DNA from 3 places in the Margalitia sp. FSL K6-0131 genome. Region 1 is predicted to be linked to each of the others. Evidence: riboswitches for the same ligand, from Rfam matches in the RefSeq annotation. Region 1 holds a riboswitch; each other region holds the start of a gene.
The links. Region 1 has a riboswitch for cobalamin ahead of NSQ59_RS14575 (ABC transporter substrate-binding protein). Riboswitches for the same ligand answer to the same signal wherever they lie in the genome.

Region 1 (5,333 bases):
TCAGCTGAATATACCGTCTATATGATTGGTTTTGCCCCGGGATTTCCTTATCTTGGAGGAATGTCAGAGAAGATTGCAGCACCAAGATTACAATCTCCCCGTTTGAAGATTCCTGAGAGAACGGTTGGAATTGCCGGCAAACAGACAGGTGTATATCCAATTGAAACACCTGGAGGATGGCAGCTTATTGGCCGAACTCCTATAAAGCTATTTCGTCCGAAAGATGAAGTACCAAGCTTGTTAAATGCAGGTGACAAAGTTCGATTTAAACCAATCAGTTATGAAGAATACGTAGAATGGGAGGGCAAAGAGGCATGATTACAATTAAAAAGCCCGGACTTCTAACAAGTATTCAAGACATAGGACGCTACGGATATCAAAAATATGGGGTTATTGTCAGTGGGGTCATGGATCCGGTTGCACATCGAATAGCGAATTTATTGGTAGGGAATGAAGAAAATGCTCCGACATTAGAGATTACACTCCTAGGTCCCGTTTTAGAAATTCATGAGGATACACTTATATCCATATGTGGTGGAGATATGTCTCCTCATATAAATGGAAAACCTGTTCCAATGTGGAGAACGGTATATGTGAAGAAAGGCAGTGAACTTCGATTTGGTACGGCAAAAGCAGGATGTCGTGTGAACCTTGCAGTTGCAGGAGGATTTTCAGTACCGACTGTAATGGGGAGTAAGTCAACGTATTTAAATGCAGGGATAGGCGGATTTAATGGACGTGCTTTAAAGACAGGGGACCATATTTCCGTAAATCAGCCAAGTCCACTTTCATCAAAAATTATTTTGCAAATGAAGAAACAGGCAGGGAGCCGATCTTTTTTGGAAATGGAATGGTCGGTTGCATCGAAATTTATCCCTTCCTTTAAAACAGATCAAACGATTCGTGTAATGAAGGGACGCCAATATTCTTTATTTACAAATCAGAGTCAAAAGGACTTTTTTTCCAAGACATTTGAAGTAAGCACTCAATCGGATCGTATGGGTTACCGTTTAAAGGGAGAAACATTAGCGTTGAAGGAACCGAAGGAAATGCTATCGGAGGCCGTTAGCTTCGGAACCATCCAAGTACCATCAGATGGGAACCCTATTATATTACTCGCTGACCGCCAAACGACAGGGGGCTACCCGAAAATAGGGCAAGTTGCTACTGTTGATTTGCCATTACTGGCTCAAGCGAAGCCTGGAGATCGACTTCGCTTTTCAGAAATTGAACATGAAGTGGCCGAGCAATTACTTATGGAAAGAGAACGAAAAATTCAAGAGCTTAAAAAAGGTATATTACTAAAATTTAAGAGGGAGGCATAAACATGACTAAGGTGGACTTAAATTGTGATATGGGAGAAAGCTTTGGAGCATACAAGCTAGGTAGAGACGAGGAAATTCTTGATTTTATCACCTCAGCAAATATTGCATGCGGATTTCATGCAGGAGATCCCGCGACAATTAGAAAAACTGTCCAATTAGCGATGGAAAAAAATGTAGGGATTGGTGTTCATCCCGGTCTGCAGGACTTAGTCGGTTTTGGCAGAAGAAGCATGCAAATCTCGCCACAAGAAGCATATGATCTTGTTGTTTATCAAATAGGAGCCATTTATGCGTTTGCCAAATCGGAAGGCGGGAAAATTCAGCACGTGAAACCACACGGGGCTCTATATAATATGGCAGCAAAAAGTGCTCCTTTATCGGAAGCCATTGCAGAAGCTATCTACAAAGTAGATCCAGAGCTTATATTATTTGGTCTGGCAGGAGGAGAACTCGTCAAAGCTGGGAAGAAAATCGGTCTGCGCACGGCAAATGAAGTTTTTGCCGACCGCACGTATCAACAAGATGGCTCGTTAACCCCAAGAACGGATTCGCAAGCACTAATTACCAACCACGAAGCTGCCGTTAACCAAGTAATCCAAATGGTAAAGGAAGGAAAAGTTACATCCCTTCAAGGTATCAATGTACCAATCCAAGCTGATACCATTTGCATCCATGGTGACGGAGCCAATGCATTAGACTTTGCTAGATATATTTCTGATAGCTTAAAAGATGCAGGAATTGAAATAGCTAAAATCAAGGAAATTTTATAAGGATGAGTAAGGCGCTTGTCCTTTTCTTATGTGAAACATTCTATTCGTGTAAAATTATTAAAATATAGGAAATTCGGAAAAAATACTGTATAATGATGTTGGTTTACAATTTCATATTAGCAGCGAAATCAGATACCTTCATTTGGAAGGTTTAATAGGGAAGATTGGTGAAAAGCCAACGCGGTCCCGCCACTGTAAATGGGAGCAAGCTGTAATGACCACTATGTATGTAAAAATACACGGGAAGGTACAGTAAGCAATGATCATGAGCCAGGATACCTGTCTGATTTTTGAGTGCACCAATGAACCTACGCGGATAGGGGGTGTTTACGAAACGTTTTTAGTGTTTTTTACAAAACACTATTATTTTTTACGTTTTTTTTTACATGACATCCCTAGATTTAGGAGATGTTTTTTTTTATGCTTTTATACTATCGCAAAAGGGGTTAACACATGAAAAAGCTACTGAATTACTTATCTATCTTACTATTAATTTTTGTCCTTGCAGGATGTGGGGCAGATCAGCAAAACAACAATGCTGGTAAGCATACGACGAAATCCAATGGATTTCCTATTACGATTACGGACGGGGTTGGGAATAAGCTTACAATAAAGAATAAACCAAAACGGATTGTTTCGCTGATTCCAAGCAATACAGAAACCGCGTTCGCCCTTGGCTTAGATAAAGCAATTGTTGGGGTTTCTGATAATGATAATTATCCCGAGCAAGTCAAAAACAAAACAAAAGTTGGCGGGAAAGATATTAATATCGAAAAAGTGATTTCTTTGAAACCGGATGTTGTACTTGCTACCGCTTCAGATGCACATAACTCTCAAGAAGGCCTCAAGCAATTGGAGGACAATGGTATTAAAGTTGTCGTTGTCAATGATGCCACCTCGTTTACAGATGTATATAAATCAATTGAAATGATTGGAAAAGTGACAGGGACACGGGAAAAAGCAGAGGATATCATCGATGGAATGAAGTCCAAAGTAGCAAACATAAAAGAGGAAGCGTCAAAAATCGCAAAAGATCATCCTCAAAAGGTTTGGATTGAAGTATCTGCGCCTCCAAACATTTATACAACTGGGACAGGAACCTTTATGAATGAGATGGTCAATCTATTAGGTGCAAAGAATATTGCGGATGACAAAGCAGGTTGGATTCCATTTTCCGAGGAAGCAGCTGTGAAAGCAAATCCGAATGTCATTGTTCTTACATACGGGTATTATGTGAAGGATGCAGTCAATCAGGTAGTAAAACGAAAAGGATGGCAAGAGGTATCAGCAGTGAAAAACAAACGTGTCTATAATGTTGATTCGGATGAGGTATCAAGACCTGGACCACGTCTTGCGGACGGCTTGCAAGAAATGGCAAAGGCGATTTATCCCGATAATTTTAAATAATAATGGCGGAGAAACAAAAGGGAGGAGAAAAAATGCGTATATATACGAGAACAGGTGATCAAGGGCAAACCAGCATCATAGGCGGCAGGGTTGATAAAGATGATATTCGTGTTCAGGCTTATGGAACGGTTGATGAAGCGAATTGTTTTGTTGGACAAGCGATGGCGGAACTGGATCCCAATTTGTTTGGTGATATTTTAGAAGAATTAGAGAAAATTCAGCATGAATTATTTGATTGCGGCGGAGACCTTGCGAATAAAACGATGAAGCGCCCTTACAAATTACAGCAGGAAATGATTGATTATCTGGAAACGAAAATAGATGAGTATATTGCCAGTACTCCAAAATTAGAAAGATTTATTTTACCAGGAGGCACAAAGGCAGCGGCATCGATCCATATTGCGAGAACGGTCACACGTCGTGCTGAACGTCTTGTTGTTACCCTTTCGAAAACCGACAACAGCGTTCCTCCGCTTGCACAGCGATATTTAAATCGTCTATCAGACTATTTTTTTGCTTTGGCGCGAGTGATTAATCATCGTTCAGGAAAAAGTGATGTTGAATATATAAGAAGTGCCAAGGTATTTCGTGATGGGAAACGTAAAGAAAATAATAGTGAATGAAATAGATGAAAGGATGGGAACAAGGTTGTTTAGATAGCCTTGTTTTCCTTTAAAAAGGAGCTGATTAATACTGCCAAAACTTACTTTTATACAAAAGATGGGAAGAAATAGCATAATTTTTCCCTATTTTCTTGGATGTGTCTTTCTACTATTCTCTATCATTATTGGAATCGCAGTGGGAACTGTATATGTACCAATTCATGAAATTATCCAAATTATAGGATCAGCCATTTTACATATTCCCTTAAAGGATTCAGCAGACCCTATGAATAGCAATATTGTAATGGATATCCGGATGCCCAGAGTGCTACTAGCGGGAATGGTTGGTGCCTCTTTATCGATCGCTGGAGCAGCTTTCCAAGGCTTGCTGCGCAATCCGTTGGCAGACCCGTATACACTTGGTGTTTCGTCTGGTGCTTCCGTCGGTGCAGTGGTAACCCTTTTCTTTCATATTTCCATACCATTTTTGGGGCTCTTGACCTTACCATTTATGAGTATCGTTGGCTCCTTTTTCACGATTTTTTGTGTTTTGTTATTTGCTCGCAAAATGGAGAAAGCGATGAAAGTAGAGACCATTATTTTAACTGGGATTATTTTTAGTTCTTTTTTTAGTTCCTTTATTTCATTAATCATTGCTTTAACAGGGGATGAATTACGGCAAATCATTGGCTGGCTGCTTGGCAGTGTCTCTATGCGCGGATGGAGCTATGTGAATATTATCTTGCCTTTTTTTCTTATTGGGTCTTTGTTGCTTTTAACAAACATCAAGGAGTTAAATGCTATGTCACTTGGAGAAGAACGGGCGTATCATCTCGGGGTGAATGTAGAAAAAAGAAAGCTGTTCGTGTTAATCGCAGGATCGATATTAACTGGGGCTGCAGTTTCCGTTTCGGGTTCCATTGGATTTGTCGGCTTGGTGATCCCGCATTTCATTCGTATCGTATGGGGACCAAATCATAAGAAGCTATTGCCATTATCGATTCTATTTGGAGCAGGTTTTTTAATCTTGGCTGATTTGATTTCAAGAACGATTATCCAACCAACAGAACTCCCAATTGGTGTGGTTACTGCATTAATAGGTGCACCGGTCTTTGCGTTTATTTTGATGAAAAGAAAATTAGGAAGCAGAGGTTAAAGCATGTTAGCAGTAAAGAAGGTAACAGGCGGTTACAAAGGAAGAAACATTGTAAAAGACATTAACTTTAACG
Region 2 (5,333 bases), 1.4 Mb from region 1:
ATTTCGTTTCGCTCAGGATCCGGTTTGTGTGGAGATATAGGGAACACATTCACTACAAATTTTTCAAATGTTTCCTGTGACAAATCACATCCTGAAGCTTTTGGATGGCCACCGCCACCGAAGCGGGAGGCGAATTCTGATACATCAATATGATCGTATATCGTGCGAAAACCCACCTTTTTATTTCCGGCATTTATTAAAATAATCATATCCAGATGCGGATTCAGCTTATGCAATGCATTGCCGAGTTCAGATAAATACTGCTCCGCATGGACGATTCCCACACAATATTCCTCCACGAAGGTTTGGACAAGTTGTCTGTTTTTGGAATGAATATACCTATGGATCTTTTTGTCTTCTACGTCCAATAGTAGGTTTTCCGTATCTGTTAAGGTGAAGGAATTAGGATGGTCCTTTAATCTTTTGAGCAGATCTTCCTCAAAATGCTCCCTATCCATCATATAAAATAAGTCATTTAAACGTTTAGCAGCGACATTATTATTTTCATCCCATTCCCAAGTATCATATTGACGAACTAGATCAACAAATTCGTCCAATGCAGGGGTCTTTTGAATTTTTTGATGCTCCACGAGAAAATCATAAAACAGTGATGTCGCACAGGTTTTCTTACCAGTCTTATATTCGGGATCGACCATTGCCCATTTGTATTCATTAAAATGCATGGCCGTTACATGGTGGTCAATCATTTGAATCGGATGTCCATTAGAAAACCGCTTTTCAAGCTTTTTTTCCACATGTTCATTGACTGCCAGGTCCGTAATATATGTTTCGGTGTTATTATGATCGGGGTTATCGATAAAATGCTCCACACGTTGATTTAAATTTCGATAGGAACAATAAGAAACATTTGCATCTTCACCAAATGCTAGCTTGGCGACAATTCCGCAGCCTAATCCGTCTAAATCAATATCTGTAAAAAGCTTCATCGAATGCAGGTCTCCTTCATTTTTTTCTACCATAAGGATTATTTTAACCGAGGTGCATATCTTATACTCGCACCTAAAAAATATTTGTAAAACGTCAAAAATATTTCAAAAATTCTAAACAAATAGCTGTCTTTTCGGGTAAAATCTTTATGTATATAATTTTTTAAAAGGAGAATGAAAATGGATAGAATACAATCCTTAACCGTTTTACTAGTTTCAGACATAGAAAAATCAATGGCTTTCTATCAAGATGTTTTAGGATGTGAAGTGAACGATTGGTGGGCTCTTCGGAATGATTCATTGAAACTCGGGTTTAAACTTTTACAAGCAAAAGAAAATCAAATAATATCCCCTAATAGCAGCAATAATGAGGTTATATGGGATGCCTATGCTTACGCGTATGATTTTGCAGCCTTAGATCAATTACATAATGAGTGGAAACAAAAAGGGGCGAAAATTGTTCAAGAACCCGTAGTAACAGAGTTTGATTGGGGAGCATGGAGGGAATTTGCGATTGAGGATCCGGATGGGTATGTTTTGGCGGTAGGGACAGGAAATAAAGAATAAGTTTTTGCACAAAAGGCAACTAGATAGGAGTATGACAAATGACAAAAGAATTCTTTGATATTTTTGATGCAGATATGAATCACATGGGTGTTGCGGAACGAAATGAAGTTCACCAAAAGGGATATTGGCATAAGGCATTTCATTGCTGGTTCTATCAAATCGAAAATGGGGTGCTGAATGTTCTTTTTCAAAAAAGACAGCATGACAAGGATACCCATCCTAATTTACTCGATATAACTGCAGCAGGACATTTGACTGCAGGAGAACGTCCTCACGAGGGCATAAGAGAGGTAGAAGAGGAGCTCGGAATACAAGTACAAATGGATGAACTGGAATCGATTGGGGTTATCTCGGCAAGCTATACTGGTGATACATTTATCGATAATGAATTCTGCTACACTTACTTTTACCATTATAAAGAGCATATGGAAAAAATAATACCTGACCCTGTAGAAGTTGCTGGAATTTATCGAATTCCTTTTCACCAAATGGAAGGTTTATATAATGGTTCACTTAAATCTATTAACATCTCTGGTTTTGAATATAAAAATAACCAATTAACTAGCCTTCGCACAGATGTAGAGCTAAAAGATTTTGTACCTCATCCTTCGAATTATTATAAGGTGATTTTTGATAAGCTTTCTAAAATAAATAAGGTACTATCAACATGAAACTGATAGTACCCTTTTTTTAATTTACAGTTGTTTGATTTGGAGAATTCAACCTGAATGATCATCCGGAAAATAGGAATATTTTTGTGATAATCCGACAAACCCGGTAAAAACCGCCACGCTTGATAAACCGACAATCCATTTTAATCCTTTATTTTTCGCCATTATCCTCACTCCATATGAAATAATATCTGACTCGGTTGATTTTGATTATAGGAGGGAAGATTTAAAATAAAATTAATGGAATAAAATAAATTTCACTATCAGGTCAAATATCGGTAATAACCACAACTTGACATATTCTTACTTATTAAACTATGATAATATCGGTATTAATTTAATAGTGGGAAAACTAGGTTGATTGAATTATTTCAATCATTAAAAGGGAAGTTCGGTGAAAAACCGACGCGGTCCCGCCACTGTAAATGGGAGCTCTTTACAAAGATTATCCACTGTCTTACAAGATGGGAAGGAGTTAAAGAGTGTTGATCATGAGCCAGGAGACCTGCCTATTTTTTGCACCATAAACCTACGTGGATAGGTGGTGCTGAGCTCGAGGAAAATCGAACATTTTCACCTCCTGCGACGCACAACATCTTCACATTAGGAGATGTTTTTTTATTTTTTTCAAGGGGGAAGAGAAATGAAAGGAATGCTTTTCAAAAGAAGTTCTGTCGTGTTGACGGCTATCCTACTTGTGATGCTTCAACTAACGGGATTTTTTACAAATCCGGTATCTGCTGCTGCTTTAAAAAATGCAGCAATGATTTCGGTTGTCGATGAAAATGGTAAAACCGTCCTTCCACATTCTGTGTTGGAAATAAAGGATGGAGAAACAGCTTTCGATGTATTAAAGGAAGCAACTACAAAGAAAAATATTGCATTTGACTATACTACTGATCCTAAGTATGGCGCAAATATTGTACAAATTGGGGATGCAAAGCCTGACTATGCAAAGGACAGTACATATTGGGGCTTTATTATTAACGGCAGCATGGCTCAAGTAGGAGTATCCGGATACAAAGTGAAAAATGGGGATGATTTGCTATTTAAGGTAGTAAGTTACCCGGAGAAAACTATTTCCGCAAAAGTTTCTGCAAAAGATGTAAAAGGTAATGCACTGATACCAGAAACAGATGTAAAGGTCGTGGAAGGTGCCAATGCGTACGATGCATTAATACAAGCTGCTTCACAGAAAAATCTTGCACTAAAGGTTTCGGTAGATTCAAGTTACTTTGAATTTGTTCAAAATATCGGAAATGCGAAACTGAATGAAGGGGATTATTGGAAGACCGCTTTGAATGGAAATCCTCTACAATCATCCCTGTCAACAAACATTTTAAAAAATGGAGATAGTGTTGAATTAACCATTGATAATTATATAACACCGCCGGATTCCAATGGTGATAATGGAAACGGGGGCAATAATTCAGGAACTCCAGATGGAACAAAACAACCAAATGTAACGAAGCAACAGGTTGCAGCTGCAATGAAATCTTCTGCTTCTTATGTATTGAAAAATGGTGGTAATGATGAGTTTGAAATCATCGGACTGCAAAGATCCGGTCAAAAGATTCCTGCCGTTTATTTAAATAATATTAAAAAGACATTGAAAGAAAATGATGGTACATTCCGCAATGTTACCGATTATGAAAGATTAGCAATCGGTGTTACTGCAGCTGGAGGAAATGCTGCTAATATTGATGGTTATAATTTGATTGAAAAAATTTACTCCAATGACCGCATGACAAATCAAGGAACAAATGGGGTTATATATGCATTGCTTGCATTAGATAGCAAGAAATATAAAGTTCCTGCTAATGCAAAATGGTCTAGAGAAAAACTTGTAAACTACTTATTGGATAATCAGCTTAAGTCTGGTGGATGGGCACTTGTTGGCGATAATGCGAGTGTTGACATCACTTCCATGGCATTAGCTGCACTTGCTCCATATAAGAGCAAAGAAAATGTAAAAAATGCTATCGATAATGCAGTAAACTGGCTTTCATCCGTTCAGGATAAAAATGGCGGATTTAGCAGCGATATTAATGGCGGAGATGCAAGTGAAACGACTGCTCAAGTAATCATTGGTTTATCGTCTATCGGTGTTGACCCAACTGATAAAGCATTTACAAAAACAGGCGGAAACCTTGTGCAACATTTAATGTCATTCCATCAAAAGGATGGCGGATTTGCTCACATCGCAGCAGATCATGAATCAAATTTAATTGCAACAACGCAAGGCTTATTAGGATTAACTGCGTATCAGCAATATCTAAATGGAGAGGGCTCCATTTATCAATTTACAGGAAATGATGTGACTGTTCAGCCAGGTAATGATGCAACAAACACAGAAAAGCATCCTTCTGATAACGGTCAGCCATTGCCAAATACAGCAACCAATTATTATAACGTATTATTATTAGGTGTAATCCTTTTCATCATTGGTGCAGCTATTTACTTCTATAATCGTAAACAGAAAGCGGCTTAAACATGAAGAAAATTGCATTTGTGATCATGACAGCTGGTCTCATCTGTTTAATCTATAGTGGTACAGAATTGATGAAGGGCCGACAGCTCCAAGTGTCGGCTCTTCATCAAGCTAAAGCCATGACAAAAGAAATAGACAGTCCATTGAAAGTACAAGAAAAACAGGTCCTAAACAAAACAAATAAAAATATCATTGGATTGCTGGAAATTCCTAAATTGGAAAAAGAGCTGCCAATCGTTGAAGGAACAACGCTTGATGATTTGGCAAAAGGGGTTGGCCATTATAAAACCTCTTCATTACCAGGGGGCAAGGATCAAATTGTTTTATCAGGTCATCGCGATACTGTTTTTCTACGTTTTGGTGAGTTAAAAAAGGGTGATACGGTGACGGTAAAATTAAAAAGCGGCTCCTATCAATATGTGATTGATCATATGAAAATCGTTGACGCGGATGATCGAAGCATTATTCATTCCACAAAACCAAGGGAAGAGCTTGTATTAACAACATGTTATCCATTTCATTATGTCGGTAACGCACCAAAACGCTATATCATCTATGCATATCCAAAAACAACTTAGGAGGCAGGAAATATGAAAATATTTAAAACACCTTTCATAATGCTAATTGCACTACTTGTTATTTTCATGGTTTCCGGCT
Region 3 (5,333 bases), 500 kb from region 1:
TCCTTGTACAATCTATCCCAAGCACAGGAAGAAGAGTTGTTTTCTAAATATCCTTTTCGAAAGAAATACTCACCTGTATCCCATTCGGAGCCTTTAAAGACTGGATAGGAGCCTTTTTCTTTCGCTAATTCCATACTTGCTTGGATAGTAAGGAAGGCGATTTTTTCATATAGCCGATCAGCATATTGAACTGCATCCTCGCTTTCCCACTTTATTTTTTTCAATGCTAATAAATGATGCCACCCAAATGTTCCAAGTCCAATCGCGCGGTATTTTTGGTTCGTTAATTTTGCCTGTAAAACAGGAATGTCATTTAAATCAATCACATTGTCCAACATTCGTACTTGAATCGGAATTAATCTCTCTAAAATATTGGCGGGAACAGCCAGCCCTAGATTGATAGAAGATAAATTACAAACTACAAAATCACCAGGCTGTTTTTCAATTATGATTTTTCCATCTTGTGTATATTGAGTAATGATATTCGTTGTACTTTGATTTTGCATAATTTCTGTACATAGATTACTTGAATAGATCATTCCTTGATGTTTATTTGGATTTTTACGATTAACCTCGTCCCGATAAAAGACAAATGGTCCGCCAGTTTCTAACTGGCTCTTCATAATACTTTTCATGATTTCGATTGCTGGAACGACAGTTTTAGAAAGGGTTTCGTGTTGAACACACTCCCAATACTTAGTACGGAATGAGCCGCTTCCGCTTGTTTCATCGTAATAATCCTCAAGAGAATACCCCATAACTTGTCTTATCTCATGCGGATCGAATAAGTACCAATCACCGCGTATTTCTACCTGCTCCATAAATAAGTCAGGAAGGCATACACCAGTAAATAAATCATGTGTGCGATATCGTTCATCCCCATTATTCAATTTGGCATCAAGAAAAGAAGAAATATCCTTATGCCAAATATCCAGATACACACAAATGGCACCTTTTCTTTGTCCGAGCTGATCGACACTCACTGCAATATTATTTAATTGTTTCATCCAAGGAAGAACGCCGGAAGATGCTCCGACAAATCCTTTAATCGCACTTCCGCGGCTTCGTATCTTACCTAAATAGACTCCGATTCCACCGCCGTTTTTTGATAGATTGGCAATATCAGTGTTGCTGTCAAAGATTCCTTGTAAACTGTCTTCTACCGTATCAATAAAGCAGCTCGATAATTGCCCATAGTTTTTTCCTGCATTCGAAAGGGTAGGGGTTGCAACCGTCATATAAAGATTACTTAGTGCCCAATAGGCTTCTTCCACAAGCTTTAAACGGCTTTCTTTCGGTTCATTGATCATTAATTGCATAGCAATAATCATCCATCTTTCCTGCGGAAGCTCGAATACATTTTTATGATGATCAGTCGCTAAATAGCGGTCTGCCAATGTACGTATTCCTATGTATGTGAAGAGTTGGTCTTTGTGATAATCCATTTTGCTGGCTAATTGATGTATTTCGTCTACTGAATAGCAATCTAGCAGGCAGCGGTTATAGATGCCTTCTTCTGTTAAAGTTTCTAACAAACCATAAAAATTACCATACCTGACTTTATAGGAATATTCTCTATTTTGCGCTGCCTTGTAATAAAGATATTCCATATAAAAGTGAGCAGCATCGTATGTCCAGAAGATTTCTTCCTCATTTAATCGAGATAGGCAATCTAATATAATTTGCTGAACCCACTCGTCCTCTGATATCCAAGGCTTTTGCTCTAATAAGTTTTGTGCGAAAGAATAAACCGGGTGGAAACGTTCGTCTGCTTCTGCTTTTTCTACTAGAATGGATAAGATATGACGGTTCCAATTTTCAATCTCTGTAATCGTAGTTCCCATTTATTTTCCCCCTATAAAAAAATAAGATCTGCCCGAAGGATGAGCAGATCAAACGATAGGAAAAAAGAACATACATAGTCATAGACGTTTTAACTATCGTTTCATCTCCCCAATCCCCGAGGAATCGAAACTTTATCATGTGAAGGCAGGTCTCCTGACTTGTGTGCAGCCTACTAAAGGACCTTCCCGCATCGAGCGGATGCAGTGGTCTATCCTTTTTCGTTCACACTTACAGTTGCGGGGACAGTTTCGGATTCTCACCGAATTCCCTATTAAGTCCATCTATGGACACCCTTACATGAAGTTAATTTCAATATATAGTTTTGAAAATGAATTTAATTAGCATATATTGTGTTTTATATTAACATATCAAAAGTAAATTCACAACTATCATTTTGCAAAAGAATTCCATAAATTGATACTCTTGTTTAAACACAATAAGGAATTGGATATGATAAAATGAAAGGGAAGAGTATTGGAGGAATGAATTTATGTCACAAGATATAACAGTAGAAGAGTGGCTTGATGAAAAGGATAAATATGTAACAATGGATGTTCGCTCACCATTAGAATTTTCCGAGAGTGCTATTCCCCATTCTATTAATATTCCCATCTTTTCAAATGAAGAACGAGCAGAAATTGGGACCTTATATAAACAGGTTGGTGCAAATGCGGCAAAATGGAGGGCGATGGAGGTTGTTGCTCCAAAGATACCGCATTTAATGAAGAAAATTAAGGAAATAGAAGAGTCCGGAAAGAAGCCTTTAATCTATTGCTGGAGAGGTGGTATGCGCAGTGGATCCGTTGCACAATTTGCTACTTTTTCAGGACTTCATGTCTATAGATTAAAAGGCGGTTATCGTGCATATCGAAAAAAATCTTTAGAATTGATTCCAGATTTACTTCCAGGTAAAGCAGTAATTTTACATGGTATGACCGGAACAGGGAAAACACAAATATTACAAAATTTAAAAAAGCTCGGGTTTCCCGTTCTGGATCTCGAACAAATGGCCAACCATAAGGGATCTCTATTTGGTGCCATTGATGGCAGAAAACCCCATAATCAAAAAACATTTGACGGTCTATTATTTGAAGAGCTGCTTTCCTTACAGAATTCCCATTACGTAATAATGGAAGGGGAAAGCAAAAGAATTGGACATGCTGTGCAGCCTGATTCTTTACTTGCTTTAAGGGATAATGCTTTGCATATTTATGTTTCAGGTTCCGAGGAAGCAAGAATCCAAAGAATTTATGCGGAATATGTTCAGCCAAATAAAAACAACCAAGAATTTAAAGAAAATGTTCGTTCGGCGTTACAATATGTAAGAAAAAGAATGAAGTCATCCGAATGGTGCCACATAATCTTTAAAGCGTTGGAAGAAAATAATTTTATGAAGTTGGTAGAACTTTTAATGAGAGACTATTATGACCCGCAGTATCTTCATAAAGAAGACATCTATATTAGCAAATCGGAAAAAGTGGTTAGCGATAATATTAATATTGCAACAGATGAAGTAATCAATATTTTAAAATCTCATCATTTAATCGGTGAAACGGATATCCATTCCGTTAAAAGTTAGGTGGAAATTTCATTTTCTCATGATTTTCTAATCTTCCTTTCATGAAAATATAGGAAAGTTTTCGTAAAATCATCGTTGAGTCGGTTCGACTCCCCTTATTATTTTACTCATTATAAAGTTCCTTCTTTAAATCCGGCTTGCAAAATAGCCGGTGTTTTTTTATGTCTAGCATCAGCGCCTATCGGCTAGTGGATATTTCCGACTCCTCTCTACGATAAGTCAACATCAGTTGAAAATGGAAGTGCTATTTTCATTTGTTCGTGAACTACCTTACTGTGTTTCCTTTATCTCGAGGTGAGCGACTACGAAATCCATACGCCGATAAGCAAGGCGCTTCAGCTTTTATTTTTATCCAGAATTTATAAAATTTTAATCTTATTCTCATGATAAGTTGATAAAGTAAAGGTTGAACAATAAAGGAGGCGAATAAAATGTGGGTACGTTTTATCCCAATCGTATTCTTTAGTTTGACAGCAGTGTCACTAGTTGCCTTTCAGTCAATTGAAATTGTTCATGCATTTATTAACTTCATTTCTTCTAAGACAAATATTAAATAATGATCCATGATTTTAGCAAAACGTCCTTTATGGAAAGAATCTTCCGCCGATTAGTTTTGGAGGAAGTATTTCTTTTTTTGGGGAAAATAACCTATGAATTTGTCATGAACGAATTGTTTACAGTAAACTTAAGTAAATACTTGAAGTTTTAGTAGGTGAAATAGATGAAGAAAATTTTACTCATTGAAGACGAAAAAAATTTATCACGCTTTATTGAGCTCGAATTAAAGCATGAGGGGTATCAAGTGAAGGTATCTTATGACGGAAGGGAAGGGCTCCAATTTGCTTTGGAAGACGAGTGGGATGTTATTTTGCTCGATTTGATGCTTCCTAGCTTAAATGGCTTGGAAGTATGCAGAAGGGTGCGTCAGGAAAAAGAAACCCCAATTATCATGATAACAGCTCGTGATAGTGTAATGGATCGTGTTTCCGGTCTTGATCATGGTGCAGATGATTACATAATAAAACCATTTGCCATCGAGGAATTGCTTGCAAGACTGCGAGCGATTGTTCGCAGAATCGAGTCACATGAAACACATTCGAACATGACCAGTTATCATTATAGAGATTTAAATGTGGAAAAAGAAAGCAGAATGGTAAAGAAAAAAGATCAAGTGATAGATGTAACAAAGCGAGAATATGATTTGTTGTTGACCCTTCTCGAAAATAAAAATATCGTCATGACACGCGAGGCTCTACTGAATAAGGTATGGGGCTATGAGACAGAAGTAGAGACGAATGTCGTGGATGTATATATACGTTATTTACGGAATAAAATTGATGACCCTGGTGAAGAAAGCTATATACAAACAGTACGTGGTACGGGGTATGTGATGCGTGAATGAATTACTTACGAAGCTGGTATCATAAAAGTTCATTAAAGGTTAAGTGGTCGCTTGGCGGAAGTGCCGCCATTTTTTTTACTTTTTTCATTTTTAGCTCTATTCAATATACGGTTATCAGGCAGGTCATGTTACATGAAGAAGCCACTAATATCAGCCAGGAATTAAGTGAAATTATTAATTTTTATAAAAATCGTCCTTTTAGCTCTATGGAAGATATTCAAAACAATTCTGATATTATCAAACAATTACTTGAAAAGGATCAAACTTTATATGTTCTTAATCAGAAATTGCAAGGTTTTGCAATTTCAAAAACGGATAATAAAAAGCCAAAGTCCCTTATCGAATACGAGCCTGTTAAAGAAAAAACGGTTGATCTTACTACGATAGATGGAAGGAAAATATACGTAGGACGTGCTCCAATTGTTTCAAATGGTTTTAGCGGATATATAGGTGTGGTTGATCCACTTACAAGATACCATCAAATGATGACAAGTTTATTTTTAATCA

Region 2: another riboswitch for cobalamin. It lies ahead of NSQ59_RS07765 (DUF4430 domain-containing protein); the one in region 1 lies ahead of NSQ59_RS14575 (ABC transporter substrate-binding protein).
Region 3: another riboswitch for cobalamin. It lies ahead of NSQ59_RS12065 (ribonucleoside-diphosphate reductase subunit alpha); the one in region 1 lies ahead of NSQ59_RS14575 (ABC transporter substrate-binding protein).

Annotation. Positions count from the first base shown of each region.
Region 1 covers NZ_JBBOZS010000001.1:2,975,804-2,981,136, reverse strand. The annotation lists gene pxpB (5-oxoprolinase subunit PxpB) at 1-318, shown strand, start outside; gene NSQ59_RS14585 (5-oxoprolinase subunit C family protein) at 315-1,325, shown strand; gene NSQ59_RS14580 (LamB/YcsF family protein) at 1,328-2,095, shown strand; cobalamin riboswitch at 2,209-2,396, shown strand; gene NSQ59_RS14575 (ABC transporter substrate-binding protein) at 2,549-3,502, shown strand; gene NSQ59_RS14570 (cob(I)yrinic acid a,c-diamide adenosyltransferase) at 3,535-4,125, shown strand; gene NSQ59_RS14565 (FecCD family ABC transporter permease) at 4,223-5,260, shown strand; gene NSQ59_RS14560 (adenosylcobinamide amidohydrolase) at 5,264-5,333, shown strand, end outside.
Region 2 covers NZ_JBBOZS010000001.1:1,617,357-1,622,689, forward strand. The annotation lists gene NSQ59_RS07750 (DHH family phosphoesterase) at 1-947, opposite strand, end outside; gene NSQ59_RS07755 (VOC family protein) at 1,128-1,514, shown strand; gene NSQ59_RS07760 (NUDIX hydrolase) at 1,553-2,185, shown strand; cobalamin riboswitch at 2,523-2,712, shown strand; gene NSQ59_RS07765 (DUF4430 domain-containing protein) at 2,829-4,676, shown strand; gene NSQ59_RS07770 (class D sortase) at 4,679-5,254, shown strand; gene NSQ59_RS07775 (DUF4430 domain-containing protein) at 5,267-5,333, shown strand, end outside.
Region 3 covers NZ_JBBOZS010000001.1:2,472,608-2,477,940, forward strand. The annotation lists gene NSQ59_RS12065 (ribonucleoside-diphosphate reductase subunit alpha) at 1-1,844, opposite strand, end outside; cobalamin riboswitch at 1,972-2,155, opposite strand; gene mnmH (tRNA 2-selenouridine(34) synthase MnmH) at 2,336-3,424, shown strand; gene NSQ59_RS12075 (hypothetical protein) at 3,856-3,981, shown strand; gene NSQ59_RS12080 (response regulator transcription factor) at 4,146-4,826, shown strand; gene NSQ59_RS12085 (HAMP domain-containing sensor histidine kinase) at 4,823-5,333, shown strand, end outside.